DNA from 2 places in the Streptomyces sp. NPDC017520 genome. Region 2 is predicted to be linked to the other one. Evidence: predicted binding sites of a transcription regulator. Region 2 holds the regulator's gene; the other holds the start of a gene.
The links. The regulator HrcA, encoded in region 2, represses chaperone genes, less so after heat shock. The targets are predictions, from matches to a motif close to TTNGCACTCNGNNNNNCNGAGTGCNAA.
Positions count from the first base shown of each region.

Region 1: a site for HrcA is predicted at 3,602-3,628, ahead of groES (co-chaperone GroES). Genes of this name have one in related genera too.

Region 1 is NZ_JBIRKB010000013.1:106,113-113,137, forward strand. It holds gene ACH4KB_RS27585 (PQQ-binding-like beta-propeller repeat protein) at 1-310, shown strand, start outside; gene ACH4KB_RS27590 (SDR family NAD(P)-dependent oxidoreductase) at 476-1,249, shown strand; gene groL (chaperonin GroEL) at 1,413-3,038, opposite strand; gene groES (co-chaperone GroES) at 3,137-3,445, opposite strand; gene ACH4KB_RS27605 (polysaccharide deacetylase family protein) at 3,761-4,684, opposite strand; gene ACH4KB_RS27610 (methyltransferase domain-containing protein) at 4,846-6,069, shown strand; gene ACH4KB_RS27615 (hypothetical protein) at 6,151-6,825, opposite strand; gene ACH4KB_RS27620 (VOC family protein) at 6,876-7,025, opposite strand, start outside.
Region 2 is NZ_JBIRKB010000007.1:215,948-222,972, forward strand. It holds gene ACH4KB_RS19065 (nitronate monooxygenase) at 1-750, opposite strand, end outside; gene dnaJ (molecular chaperone DnaJ) at 883-2,025, opposite strand; gene hrcA (heat-inducible transcriptional repressor HrcA) at 2,026-3,042, opposite strand; gene ACH4KB_RS19080 (MBL fold metallo-hydrolase) at 3,207-3,950, shown strand; gene ACH4KB_RS19085 (DUF3097 domain-containing protein) at 4,110-4,928, shown strand; gene ACH4KB_RS19090 (ABC transporter substrate-binding protein) at 5,100-7,025, shown strand, end outside.

The DNA of each region.
Region 1 (7,025 bases), on a different contig from region 2:
CAAGTCCGACGAGATGCGCATGCTCTACCCGCTCCGCGCGGAGGACGGCACGTCGATGCTCATCTACGAGGCGGCCGGCTCGCGCAACCCCGGCCGGACCTTCCTCATGGGCCCGCGCGGGGCCGGCACGGAGACGAACGTCGTGAAGCACCCGGTGGCGACCGCGCCGTGGGAGTACGGGATGTTCTCGGCGCGCACGGCGTACGTCGACGGGCGGCTCGTCCTGACGTCGACGACCGTGAGCGGCGACGAGAACCGGAAGCCCGTGCGCGAGGCCCGCATGCTGTCCTTCGCTCCCGCCGCACCCTGACCGCCCCGCCCCACCCGGCCCCGCCCCACCCTGACGGGACGTGAGGGGTCACCCCCGGCCGGATCGCAGGGGATCTCGCCGGGTGAGCGGGTGGAGGTCGTCGTGACGGTGCGGCCGGGCGGGCGGGTGAGGTCCCGGACCGCGCGGGGCACTAACGTGCCGCGTATGACGACTGCACTGATCACGGGCGCGACGGCGGGCATCGGGGCCGCGTTCGCGCGGCGGCTCGCGGCCCAGGGGCACAACCTGGTGCTGGTGGCACGGGACATCGCGCGGCTGCGCGAGCAGGCCACCGAACTGCACGACCGGCACGGCATCGAGGCCGAGGTACTGAGCGCCGACCTGTCCACGGAGAGCGGGCTCGAAGCGGTGGAGAAGCGTCTCGCGGACCGCACGCACCCGGTCGATCTGCTGGTCAACAACGCCGGGTTCGGCAACAAGGGGCGCTTCCTGGAGGTGTCCATGGCCGACGAGCTGACGATGCTGAAGGTGCACTGCGAGGCGGTGCTGCGGCTGACCTCGGCGGCTGTCGCCGGTATGAGGGAGCGGGGCCGGGGCGGGGTCGTCAACGTGGCGTCGGTCGCGGCGTTCGTGCCGCGCGGTACGTACGGGGCGTCCAAGGCGTGGGTGGTGCAGTTCACCCAGGGCGCGGCGCGGGATCTGGCCGGGTCGGGGGTGCGGCTGATGGTGCTGTGCCCCGGGTTCGTGCGGACGGAGTTCCACGAGCGGGCCGGGATGGGCACGGACAGCATCCCGAACTGGATGTGGCTCGACGCGGACAAGCTGGTGGCGTCCGCGCTGACGGATCTGGCCCGGGGGAAGACGGTGTCGATCCCCGACCCGCGCTACAAGGCGTTGATGGGGCTGGTGAAGGTCGCCCCGCGTGGCCTGCTCGGCGGGGTCACGTCACGGACGGGGCGCAAGTACGGTCCGCGGTAGCGCCGCTCCCGTTGCTGTACGGCGTACGGATGCGGTACGGGTGTGCTGTACGGGAGCGGTTCCCCCCTGGGCGGGGAGGAACGCACCGAGGCCCGGCACCCCCGCGACGGGGGGTGCCGGGCCTCGGGCGTACCGAACGGCGTGCCGAACGGTGCGGGCCGTACTAGTGGGAGTGGCCGTGGCCGCCGTGACCGGCGTCGGCCTCTTCCTCGGCCGGCTTCTCGACGACCAGGGTCTCGGTCGTGAGCAGCAGCGACGCGATGGACGCGGCGTTCTCCAGGGCGGAGCGGGTGACCTTGACCGGGTCGATGACGCCGGCCTTGACCAGGTCGCCGTACTCGCCGGTGGCGGCGTTGAAGCCCTGGCCCTTGTCGAGCTCGGAGACCTTGGAGGTGATGACGTAACCCTCCAGGCCGGCGTTCTCGGCGATCCAGCGCAGCGGCTCGACGGCGGCGCGGCGGACGACCGCGACACCGGTGGCCTCGTCGCCGGTCTTGCCGAGGTTGCCCTCCAGGACCTTCACCGCGTGGACGAGGGCGGAGCCACCGCCGGAGACGATGCCCTCCTCGACGGCGGCGCGGGTCGCCGAGATGGCGTCCTCGAGACGGTGCTTCTTCTCCTTGAGCTCCACCTCGGTGGCGGCGCCGACCCGGATGACGCACACGCCGCCGGCCAGCTTCGCGAGGCGCTCCTGGAGCTTCTCGCGGTCCCAGTCGGAGTCCGTGGACTCGATCTCGGCCTTGATCTGGTTGACGCGGCCCTTGACGTCGTCGGAGTTGCCCCCGCCGTCGACGATGGTCGTGTCGTCCTTGGAGACGGTGACGCGGCGGGCGGTGCCCAGCACGTCGAGACCGGCGCCGTCGAGCTTGAGGCCGACCTCCTCGGCGATGACGGTCGCACCGGTGAGGGTGGCGATGTCACCGAGCATGGCCTTGCGGCGGTCGCCGAAGCCCGGGGCCTTCACCGCCACGGCGTTGAAGGTGCCACGGATCTTGTTGACGACGAGGGTGGAGAGCGCCTCGCCCTCGACGTCCTCGGCGATGATCAGGAGCGGCTTGGAGGCGCCGGCCTGGATGACCTTCTCCAGGAGCGGGAGCAGCTCCTGGATGGAGCCGATCTTGCCCTGGTGGATCAGGATGTACGGGTCGTCGAGGACGGCCTCCATACGCTCCTGGTCGGACACCATGTACGGGGACAGGTAGCCCTTGTCGAAGGCCATGCCCTCGGTGAACTCCAGGTCCAGTCCGAAGGTGTTGGACTCCTCGACGGTGATGACACCGTCCTTGCCGACCTTGTCCATCGCGTCCGCGATGAGCTCGCCGACCTGGGTGTCCTGCGCGGAGAGCGCGGCCACGGCGGCGATGTCGGACTTGTCGTCGATCGGGCGGGCGGTCGCGAGGAGCTCCTCGGACACGGCCTTGACCGCGGCGTCGATGCCCTTCTTCAGGGCGGCCGGGGAGGCGCCGGCGGCGACGTTGCGCAGGCCCTCGCGGACGAGCGCCTGGGCCAGCACGGTCGCGGTGGTGGTGCCGTCACCCGCTACGTCGTTGGTCTTGGTCGCCACCTCCTTGACGAGCTGGGCACCGAGGTTCTCGTACGGGTCGTCGAGCTCGACCTCGCGCGCGATGGTGACACCGTCGTTGGTGATGGTCGGAGCGCCGAACTTCTTGTCGATGACGACGTTGCGGCCCTTGGGGCCGATCGTCACCTTGACCGTGTCGGCAAGCTTGTTGACGCCGCGCTCAAGGGCGCGACGGGCGTCCTCGTCGAACTTCAGAATCTTCGCCATGGGCTGTGTTCCCTCTCAAAATGAACTGCGCCCCTCGCCACCCGGCTAGTTATTTCGCAGGGGGCCAGGGGCGCAGAACACAAGCAAACGTGGGTGAATTACTTCTCGACGATCGCGAGAACGTCGCGGGCCGAGAGGACGAGGTACTCCTCGCCGTTGTACTTCACCTCGGTGCCGCCGTACTTGCTGTACAGGACGACGTCGCCGGTCTTGACGTCGAGCGGAAGCCGCTCGCCGTTCTCGAAGCGGCCCGGGCCCACGGCGAGGACGACGCCCTCCTGGGGCTTCTCCTTCGCGGTGTCCGGAATGACCAGGCCGGAAGCCGTGGTCTGCTCGGCGTCGAGCGGCTGGACCACAATGCGGTCCTCAAGCGGCTTGATCGCAACCTTGGAGCTGGTGGTCGACACGATCCGGTCTCCCCCTTCGGAGATCTCACGGGGTTTAGCAGTCAGTGGGCGGCGACCTGACCGGCCCGTCGTCGCGGGTGCCGGACCTGCCCTGTCGCGCAAGGTGGTGCTGGCACTCTCCAGGGGGGAGTGCCAGCCCTGAGACTATGACCGTGATTAGCACTCGGTCAAGCGGAGTGCCAATTCACCACCCTCGCGCCGCTCGATCGGGGCTCCGTCGGGTCTCCTTCCGGACAGCGTGGGGGGGAGCGTCGCGTTCCGTACGACGGTACGGAGATGACGCGCCCCGAGAGCGGGTGCGGGGAAGAGCGCGGATCAGACGTAGTCCTCCAGCTTCGCCACCGCGTATCCCTTGTCGGTGATGGTCTTCATGACCCGGCGGATCATGTCGGGCATCGAGCCCTTCCAGTCCTCCTCGCCCCGGAAGTGGGTGAGGACGATGTCGCCGGGGTGCAGGTCCCGGTCCCACTCGCGCCATTCCATGTGGTCGGGGAAGGCCTCGGAGGACCACAGGGGCACGGCGGTGATCCCGCAGGACTTGGCGGCGACGAGGGTGTCGCGGTTGTAGTTGCCGTAGGGCGGGCGGAAGAGGGTGGGCCGCTTCCCGTAGTGCTTGAGGATCTTGTCCTGCTGGCCGCAGATCTCCCGCTTCTGCTCGGCGGCGGAGAGGCCCGGCAGATAACGGTGGTTGAGCGTGTGGTTGCTGATCGTCACCCCGCGCTTCTGCATCTTCTTGAAGTAGCCGTAGTCGTCGTTGATGACGTAGTCGCTGAGGAACGCGCTGTACGGGATATCCAGTTCGGTCATCATCCGCAGCAGCTCGGGGTCCTTCTCCGCCCCGTCGTCCATCGTCAGGAAGACGATCTTCTCCTTGGTCGGGACGGTGGTGAAGACGGGTGGCAGCCCGGCGTCGTCCCGGACCTCGAACCCCTCGCGGGTGGTGATGCGCGGCTTCACCTTCGGCGGCTCGGGGGCCGCGAGCGGCGTCTTGGCCAGTCCCCACTTCTTCGCGGCGACGGCCCGCGCCGCCTGCTTCTTCCTGAGCGCCTCGGCGTAGGTGTCCAGGGCGCGGGCGGGCCCGGCCTTCGGAGCGGCCTCGCCCGGCTGGCCGGCGGCGGGCTTCGCGGGTCCGCCGGGAGGTCCCGCGCCACCGCCGCCCGTCTCCGCCGCGCACCCGGAGGCGACGGCGGCGGCCAGCAGGGCCGCCAGCACGACGATGCCCGGCCTGTGCCACTTCATGGCTGCTTTTTCGTTTTGTCGTACTAGCTGCATGGCGCCGCATCCTGCCAGCCGTCGGCCCGCCTCCCGCCCCGACACCGCGAGCGGACCGGCGCCGTCCCCCGGCCGGCCCACAGCGGCCGCCGGCCGCGCGGGAAACGGCACCCGGCGCAGCGGCCACAATGGACCGGGTGAACGCAACGACCCCCTCCGCCCCGGACGACGACCCCGCCCGCGCCGCCTTCGCGGCGCTGCGCACCCCCGAGGGCGAGCAACTGCTGGCCGAGCTGCGCGACCACGACCCCGCCGACGAGCTGGCCGCCGCGACCCGGCTGCGCCGCACGCACCCGGCGGAGCTGGTCTCGGCGGCCCTGGGCCAGGCCCGGCTGCGGCAGCGGGCGGTGGCCAAGTTCGGGGCCGAGGACGCCTACCGGATGTACTTCACGCCCAACGGGGTCGAGCAGGCCACCCGCACCTCCGTCGCCGCCCACCGCGCCGCCCGGTTCGCCGGGCTCGGCGTGCGGAGCGTGGCCGACCTGTGCTGCGGCATCGGCGGCGACGCCCTCGCCCTGGCCCGCGCCGGGATCTCCGTCCTGGCCGTGGACCGCGACCCGTTGACCGCCGAGGTGGCCCGCGCCAACGCCGAGGCGCTCGGCCTGGAGGGGCTGATCGAGGTGCGGTGCGCCGATGTCACGGAGATCGACACCGCCCCGTACGACGCGGTGTTCGTGGACCCGGCCCGGCGCGGCGGACGGGGCCGCATCTTCGATCCGGAGGCGTACTCACCACCGCTGTCCTGGGCGGCGGCCGCCGCGCTGAAGGCCCCGAGGGCGGCGCTGAAGATCGCGCCGGGCGTGCCGCACGAGGCGATCGGCCCGGAGGCGGAGGCGGAGTGGATCTCGGACGGCGGCGATGTGAAGGAGGCGGTGCTCTGGTACGGGGAGGGCTTCGCGCCCGGCGCGTTCCGGGCCACGCTGCTGCCCTCCGGGGCGACCCTGGCCGCCCCGGCCCCGCTGCCCGCCCCGCCCGTGGGCCCGGTCGGGCGCTATCTGTACGAGCCGGACGGCGCGGTGATCCGGGCGCATCTGGTCGCCGACATCGTCGAGCGGTGCGGCGGGCGGCTGGTGGACGAGACGATCGCGTACGTCACGAGCGACACGCGGTACTCCTCCCCGTACGTCTCCGGGTACGAGATCACCGACCGGCTGCCGTTCAACATGAAGAAGCTGAAGGCTCTGCTGCGGGAGCGGGAGGTCGGCGTACTGACCGTCAAGAAGCGCGGCTCGGCGGTCGAGCCGGAGGAGCTGCGCCGCCGGATGAAGCTGAGCGGTCCTCACGCGGCGACGGTGTTCCTGACCCGGGTGGCGGGGGCTCCGACGATGCTGATCGGGCATCCGCTGGAGTGAACCGGGGCGTCAGCGGCGGGACGGGGTGTCCAGCGGGGTGGGGCGTCAGCGGCGGACCGGGGTGTCCAGCGGGGCAGGGCGTCAGCGGCGGACCGGGGTGTCCAGCGGGGCAGGGCGTCCAGCCGGGCGGGGGGCGGGCGCCGTCAGGACGCGCAGCACCCAGCGACGGTGCGTCAACGCCTTGACGGCGCCGATGAGTCCGGTGAGCCAGGCGACCATGCCGAGGCCCATGATCAGGGCGACCATGCCGTACGTGTCGTCGCCGGGCCGGGCGCTCGCCGGGCCGATCACGCAGAGCGCCAGCCCGCCCGCCGCCAGGAGAGACGACAGCAGCAGCCAGACCAGGCTCATCCCGGGCAGCCGCAACTCCCGGTCGCGCTCCGGATCCCGGTCCAGCGCGCCCCACTCCGCCAGCAGCGCGCGGATCTCCCGGTCCCGGGCGACGTAGAGGGAGGCGAGGACGACCGCCGGTATCAGCGCCCCGGCCCCGAGGAGCAGGGACAGGATTCCGGCGATCCCGCTGAAGAAGTCCGCCGACGCCTGCTCGAACATGACGAGTCCGGAGCCCACGAGCAGCCAGCCGAACGCGGCGAGCCCGGCCCACATCACCAGCACACCCAGCCGCCCCGGTCCCAGGTGCATGCCCACCAGCGCGCGCAGGATCAGCGCCCGGTCGGCGAGCATCGCCTCGCGGTCCGGCCAGGTCCGGATCTCCACGGGGGGCGGGGGCGGGGGCAGGGAGGGGCGGTGTGACATGGACCAGACACTATCGGGAGCGGGCCCGTGGTCCGGGCGAGCCCGGCGGCTCAGGCGTCCCGCAGCGCCTGGATGTCCAGCTTGCCCATGCCGAGCATCGCCTTCATGGTCCGGTCCGCCTTCGCCGGGTCGGGGTCGGCCAGCAGACGCGGCAGCTCGTTCGGCACGATCTGCCAGGAGACCCCGTACTTGTCCTTGAG
Region 2 (7,025 bases):
CGGGTGCGCCCCGGACTCGGGGCAGACCAGGAAGGCGGTGCCGAGCTGGGCGGCGTCCGCGCCCGCCGCGAGGACGGCGGCGAGCTGCGCGCCGCGCATCAGGCCGCCGGCGGCGATGATCGGGATCTGCACGGTCTCGCGGACCTGGGTGATGAGGGAGAGCAGCCCGGTGCCGGTCTGGTCGAGCTGCGGGTCGTCGCGGTGGGTGGACTGGTGGCCGCCCGCCTCGACGCCCTGGACGCAGACGGTGTCGGCGCCCGCCCACTGGGCGCTCCGGGCCTCCTCGGCCGAGGTGACCGTGACGATGGTGTGCGTCCCGGCCCTGGCGAAGGCGTCCAGGGTGTCGCGGGTGGGGCAGCCGAAGGTGAAGGAGACCACCGGAACGGGGTCCTCCAGCAGGATCGCGACCTTCGCCTCGTAGCCGTCGTCGCCGCTGCTGTCCGGGTCGCCGAGCGGGGTCTCGTACCAGGCGGCCTCACCGGCGAGCTGGTGGCGGTAGACCTCGACGGCGCTGGGGTCGGCGAGCGCGGGCTGCGGCATGAAGAGGTTGACGCCGAACGGTCCGCCGGTGAGCCGGCGCAGCTGTTTGATCTCGTTGTACATCCCGTCCGCCGTTTTGTACCCGGCGGCCAGGAATCCGAGCCCGCCGGCTTCGACGACGGCCCCGGCGAGCTGGGGTCCGGACGCGCCGCCCGCCATCGGGGCCTGCACGATCGGATACCGGCAGAGATCGGTCAACTCGGAGGACATGACCGCATCGTGCCATGTCCTGTGCAACGGGGCCGAATCAGCCAGCGACGCCGTGACCGGTTCTGCCGCCGTACGCCGCACCGCCCGCCGGTTCGGGACCGGCGGGCGGTGCGGTGAAAGGCGAAAAGCGGTTCAGCGGCCGTTGAACGCGTCCTTCAGCCGGGAGAAGAGTCCTTGCTGACCTGGCTGAAACTGGCCGAGCGGCCGCTCCTCGCCGCGCAGCTTGGCCAGCTCCCGCAGCAGCCGCTCCTGTTCCGCGTCGAGCTTGGACGGGGTCATCACCTCGACGTGCACGATCAGGTCGCCCCGGCCGCCGCCGCGCAGGTGCGTGATGCCACGCCCGTGCAGGGGCACGGACTGGCCGGACTGGGTGCCGGGCCTGATGTCGATGTCCTCCAGGCCGTCCAGGGTCTCCAGCGGACACTTGGTGCCGAGGGCCGCGGCCGTCATGGGGACGGTGACCGTGCAGTGCAGATCGTCGCCGCGCCGCTGGAACACGGCGTGCGGCAGCTCGTGGATCTCCACGTACAGATCGCCGGGCGGGCCGCCGCCGGGGCCGACCTCGCCCTCGCCTGCCAGCTGGATACGGGTGCCGTTGTCGACACCCGCCGGGATCTTGACCGTGAGCGTGCGCCGCGAGCGGATGCGGCCGTCGCCGGCGCACTCCGGGCACGGGGTGGGCACGACCGTGCCGAACCCCTGGCACTGCGGGCAGGGACGCGAGGTCATGACCTGGCCCAGGAAGGACCGGGTGACCTGCGAGACCTCGCCGCGGCCGCGACACATGTCACAGGTCTGGGCGGAGGTGCCGGGGGCCGCGCCCTCGCCGCTACAGGTGTTGCAGACGACGGCCGTGTCGACCTGGATGTCCTTGGTGGTGCCGAAGGCGGCCTCGTTGAGGTCGATCTCCAGCCGGATCATGGCGTCCTGGCCCCGCCGGGTCCGCGAACGGGGCCCGCGCTGCGCGGCGTTGCCGAAGAACGCGTCCATGATGTCGGAGAAGTTGCCGAAGCCGCCGGCTCCGAAACCGCCCGCGCCGCCTCCGCCGCCGCCACTGGCGGAGAGGGGGTCGCCGCCGAGGTCGTAGACCTGCTTCTTCTGCGGGTCCGAGAGCACCTCGTAAGCGGCGTTGATCTCCTTGAACCGCTCCTGGGTCTTCGGGTCCGGGTTGACATCCGGGTGCAGCTCGCGGGCGAGCCGACGGAATGCCTTCTTGATCTCGTCCTGAGATGCGTCGCGGCGCACGCCGAGTACGGCGTAGTAGTCCGTGGCCACTTACGACTCCGCCAGGATCTGTCCGACGTAACGTGCCACTGCGCGTACCGCTCCCATCGTTCCGGGGTAGTCCATGCGGGTCGGTCCGACCACGCCGAGTTTGGCGACTGCCTCGTCGCCCGAACCGTAGCCGACCGCGACGACGGACGTGGAGTTGAGCCCCTCGTGGGCGTTCTCGTGCCCGATCCGTACGGTCATGCCGGAGTCCGTGGCCTCACCGAGCAGCTTCAGCAGGACGACCTGTTCCTCCAGTGCTTCCAGCACCGGCCGGATCATCACCGGGAAGTCGTGTCCGAAGCGGGTGAGGTTGGAGGTGCCGCCGATCATCAGCCGCTCCTCCGTCTCCTCGACCAGGGTTTCGAGGAGGGTGGAAAGGACCGTGGAAACCGTCCCCCGGTCCTCGCTGTCGAAGGATTCCGGCAGCTCCTGCACCAGCTGCGGGACATCCGCGAAGCGGCGTCCGACGACCCGGCTGTTGAGCCGGGCCCGCAGATCCGCGAGCGATGCCTCGCCGAACGGCGCAGGGCAGTCGATCATACGCTGTTCGACCCGGCCCGTGTCCGTGATCAGGACGAGCATCAGCCGGGCGGGGGCGAGCGCCAGCAGTTCCACGTGCCGCACCGTCGAGCGGGTCAGCGAGGGGTACTGCACGACGGCGACCTGCCGGGTCAGCTGCGCGAGCAGCCGCACCGTCCGGCCGACCACGTCGTCGAGGTCGACCGCGCCGTCGAGGAAGTTCTGGATGGCCCGGCGCTCGGGCGAGGACAGCGGCTTGACGCCCGCGAGCCTGTCGACGAAGAGGCGGTACCCCTTGTCGGTCGGGATGCGTCCCGCGCTCGTGTGCGGCTGGGCGATGAAGCCCTCGTCCTCCAGCACCGCCATGTCGTTGCGGACGGTGGCCGGGGAGACCCCCAGCCGGTGCCGCTCGGTCAGCGCCTTGGAGCCGACGGGCTCCTCGGTGCCGACGTAGTCCTGGACGATGGCGCGCAGCACTTCGAGTCTGCGTTCGCTGAGCATCGCGCACACCTCCAGCTGTGTCTCTCGGTGTCTGACTGGCACTCGGTGCGTTCGAGTGCCAGCAATCCCCGCGGTCAGTGTACGGGGGTGGGGTGGGGCGGGGGCAAGGGCGACCGGCCACGCCTCCACGAGACCGCGCAGGTCGTTGCCGTTAGCGTCGTGGCATGGACGTCGCTTGGGAAGACTTCGGCTGGGAGCGGTTGGGCAACGGTATCGGCAGGCGGCGCCTCCCAGGCTGGGACGCCACGGCCGCGCTGGTCTCCGGGGAGGCCGGCGCGTTGCTGTACGACACCGGCGCCACGCTGCGCGAGGGGGTCGAGCTGCGGCGGCAGGCCGAGGCGCTGCTCGGGCGGAGGGTGACGCATATCGCACTGAGCCACCCGCACTTCGATCATGTGCTGGGCACCGCCGCGTTCGCCGGGGCCCAGGTGTACGGGGCGGTGGGCGTGGCGGCGCTGCTGCGCGGCGGGGCGGAGAGCCTGTGCGCCTCGGCGGTGCGCCACGGGGTGCCGGAGGGCGAGGCGGCCCGGTCGGTGGACACGCTGGTGGTCCCGCACCACGAGGTGTGCGGCGACTGGACGCTCGACCTGGGCGGCGGCCGTCAGGTGCTGCTGGCGAACGTGGGCCCCGGGCACAGCGGCCATGACCTCGCGGCCCTGGTGCCGGGCACGGGCGGTGAGCCTCCGGTGGTGTTCTGCGGCGACCTGGTCGAGGAGTCGGGCGAGCCGCAGGCGGGCCGGGACGCGATCACCTCGCGCTGGCCGGCCGCGCTGGAGAGGCTGCTGGCGCTGGGCGGCGAGGGCGCTCGTTACGTGCCGGGGCACGGGGCGGTGGTGGACGCGGCGTTCGTGCGGGCGCAGCGGGCGTCGCTGGCGGAGCGCTTCGAGGTGGACCCCGACGAGGGGTGAACCCCGGTGAGGACCCTGGAGCACATAGGAACGTTCCTATGTGCTCCAGGGTCCTCACCGGAGCTCTCCGGAACGTTACGGAGAGGTCACCGGGGTGGCCAGCCGGTCATGGCCGGGTCTCCGACGTCCGCCGGCGCTTCGGGCGAATATCGTCGTGCCATGCGCAGCTACCAGCCGGACCTGACCCCGCCGTGGAAGCGGTCCGCCCCCGTGCCCGAGGTGCCCGCCGAGCCCGATCTGGTCGTGGAGGAGGTCTCCACCGGCTTCTGCGGGGCGGTGATCCGCTGCGAGAAGACGGCCCAGGGGCCGACGGTGACCCTGGAGGACCGCTTCGGCAAGCACCGGGTGTTCCCGATGGAGCCGCGCGGCTTCCTGCTGGAGGGCAGGGTCGTCACGCTGGTGCGCCCGGGCCCCGGCGGCCCGGCGCGTCCCACCCGTACGGCCTCCGGTTCGGTGGCGGTGCCCGGGGCCAGGGCCCGGGTGGCGCGGGCCGGCCGGATCTATGTGGAGGGCCGGCACGACGCGGAGCTGGTGGAGCGGGTGTGGGGTGACGACCTGCGCATCGAGGGCGTGGTCGTGGAGTACCTGGAGGGGGTGGACGACCTTCCGGCGATCGTCGCGGAGTTCGCGCCGGGGCCGGACGCCCGGCTGGGGGTGCTGGTGGACCATCTGGTGCCCGGCTCCAAGGAGTCCCGGATCGCCGAGCGCGTGACCGGGGACCATGTGCTGGTGGTGGGACACCCGTACATCGACGTGTGGGAGGCGGTGAAACCGTCCTCGGTGGGGATCGACGCGTGGCCGGTGGTGCCGAGGGGGCAGGACTGGAAGACGGGCGTGTGCCGGGCGCTGGGGTGGCCCCCGAACACCGGGGCGGCCTGGCAGCACATCCTGTCCAAGGTCCGCAGCTACAAGGACCTGGAACCCCAACTGCTGGGCCGGGTGGAGGAATTGATCGACTTCGTCACCCTTCCGGACTGATGTCCGGGGCCTGACTCCGGCCTGATACCGGTCTGTTGCGGGACTGTCGAAGAGGATCTCGTACCGATCCCTATGAATGCCTGCGTCCCACACGCACCATCGGTTATTGAGGTGGGGGAACGGGCAGGCGGTTCACGGGCCGAAGGGCTCACGGGGGAAGGGCAGGGACCGATGGCGCGCGAGGTCTGGCGGGACAGTGCGGACAACGAGGCGGCCTCGGCCGTCTTCCACCTGATACAGCAGCTGATCGACCGGTACCGGGTCAACCGGCCGGTGATGCCGCTCGTGGTGGTGCAGGCGGCGGACGCCGGGGCGGGGCCGGAGATCGACGCGCGGGTGGAGCAGCTCGTGCATCAGGTGCACCGGGCCAACGAGTTGCGGCGGGTGCCGGTGCGGCTGCTGGACGGCGAGGGGGCGACCCCGTACGAGGCGGCGCTCGACATGGTGCGCACGCTCTCCGAGAAGCCGTGGGAGACCCGCGAGAACACCCAGTACAAGACCTTCGCGTTTCCCCGCTCCCGGCTGCTCGGGGCGATCGAGCAGGCCACCGCGACGGTGGTCGAGCAGTCCGCCGGGAACACCTCCGAGGTGCGCGAGGAACGGATCCTGGAGCAGCTGAGCCGGCTGCGCTGGCGGTCCGGCCGGCCGCGCGGGGGCACCCGGTGGGCCTCGCTGCGGCAGTCGGTGCGGCCCGAGACGTTCGTCGGCGCGCTCTTCATCGCACTGCTCAGCGTGTTGCTCGGGGAGATCGACTGGCTGCTGACGGCCCTGGTGGCGGCCGTCGCGCTGATCGGGCTCGCCGTGGTGGGTCTGGCGAGCCGGGCCGCGCCGCCGCTGCTGTGGCTGCGCCGGGCCAGCCGGTGGTTCGCCACCACCTCGTCCCTGGCCGCGTCCAGTACCGGCTATCCGTCGGACGGCTGGTCGTGGCTGTCGCCGAGCGGTTCGTGGCGGGTGATCCGGGCGCGGGCGGCGGCGGTCGCGGAGCGGGTGGCGGACGCGGGGGCGGGCGACGAGTACGCGCGCCAGTTCCATCTGGAGCTGCGGGTGCAGGCGCTGCTGGAGGACCTGCGGCACAACTACCGCCCGCACTCCCTGGACTGGCGGCGCAGCAAGCGCACGGTCCCGCCGGTGGTGTTCCTGCCCCGGGCGACCCAGGACAACGGCGGCATTCTGCTGATCAACGCGATCAACAGCGTACGGTCGCGGCGCAGCGAGGTGGATCCGCTGCTGTTGCTCGCCTCGCTCCAGGCCCCCGAGATCATGCGGCACACGCCGCCGCTGCCCCCGGAGCGGCCGGGCCCCGGCGCACCAACCGGTTCGTCCGGGGCGCGGGCCCGCTACGAGCGCTGGGTCGACGATCTGAGTCTGGGCCAGTCGCCGGGGGCGGCGGCGACCCTGGCGTGGGTGCTGCTGCTGCCGCTGTCCACCGAGAAGCTGACCCACGAGCACGCGCACGCGCAGCTCGTCACCCACCGGGTGCGACGGACGTGGGCGTGGTGGGTGATGTCGCGGGCGAGCGTCGCCGTGCTCGTCGTGGGCAGTCTGCTGGGGGCGTTCCTGTGGGCCGGGCACTGGCGTGACACGTACTGCCACGGGCCGCTGACCGACCGCAACACGGACGCGATCTGGGCCGGGAAGGGGGACGACCGGGAGTGCGTGGGGGTGGCGACCGCCCCCGAGGTGCGCTTCGCGCGGGGCAACGACCTGGATCTGGCCGGGGCAGGGGAGGGCATCACCTTCGAGCGGATCGAGCAGGCGATCCGGGACGAGAACGACGACATCGAGCCGGACGACGCGTACGTGACCATCGTGTACGCCGGTCCGCTCACCGCCACGAGCAAGGACCCCGAGGCGACCCGTAAGGGGCTGGAGGAGCTGACCGGCGTCTACCTCCAGCAGCGTGCGGTCAACAAGACCCGGTCGGTGAAGCTGCGGGTGCTGACGGCCAACGGCGGCGAGGGCATGCTGCGGCAGCTCACCGCCGTGCGGAAGATCGTCGAGGTGGCCCGGCGGGATCCGACGGTGGTCGGGGTGGTCGGTCTCGGCCGCAACACCCAGGAGAGCGAGAAGGCGGTGAGGCTGCTGCGCGAGGCCGGG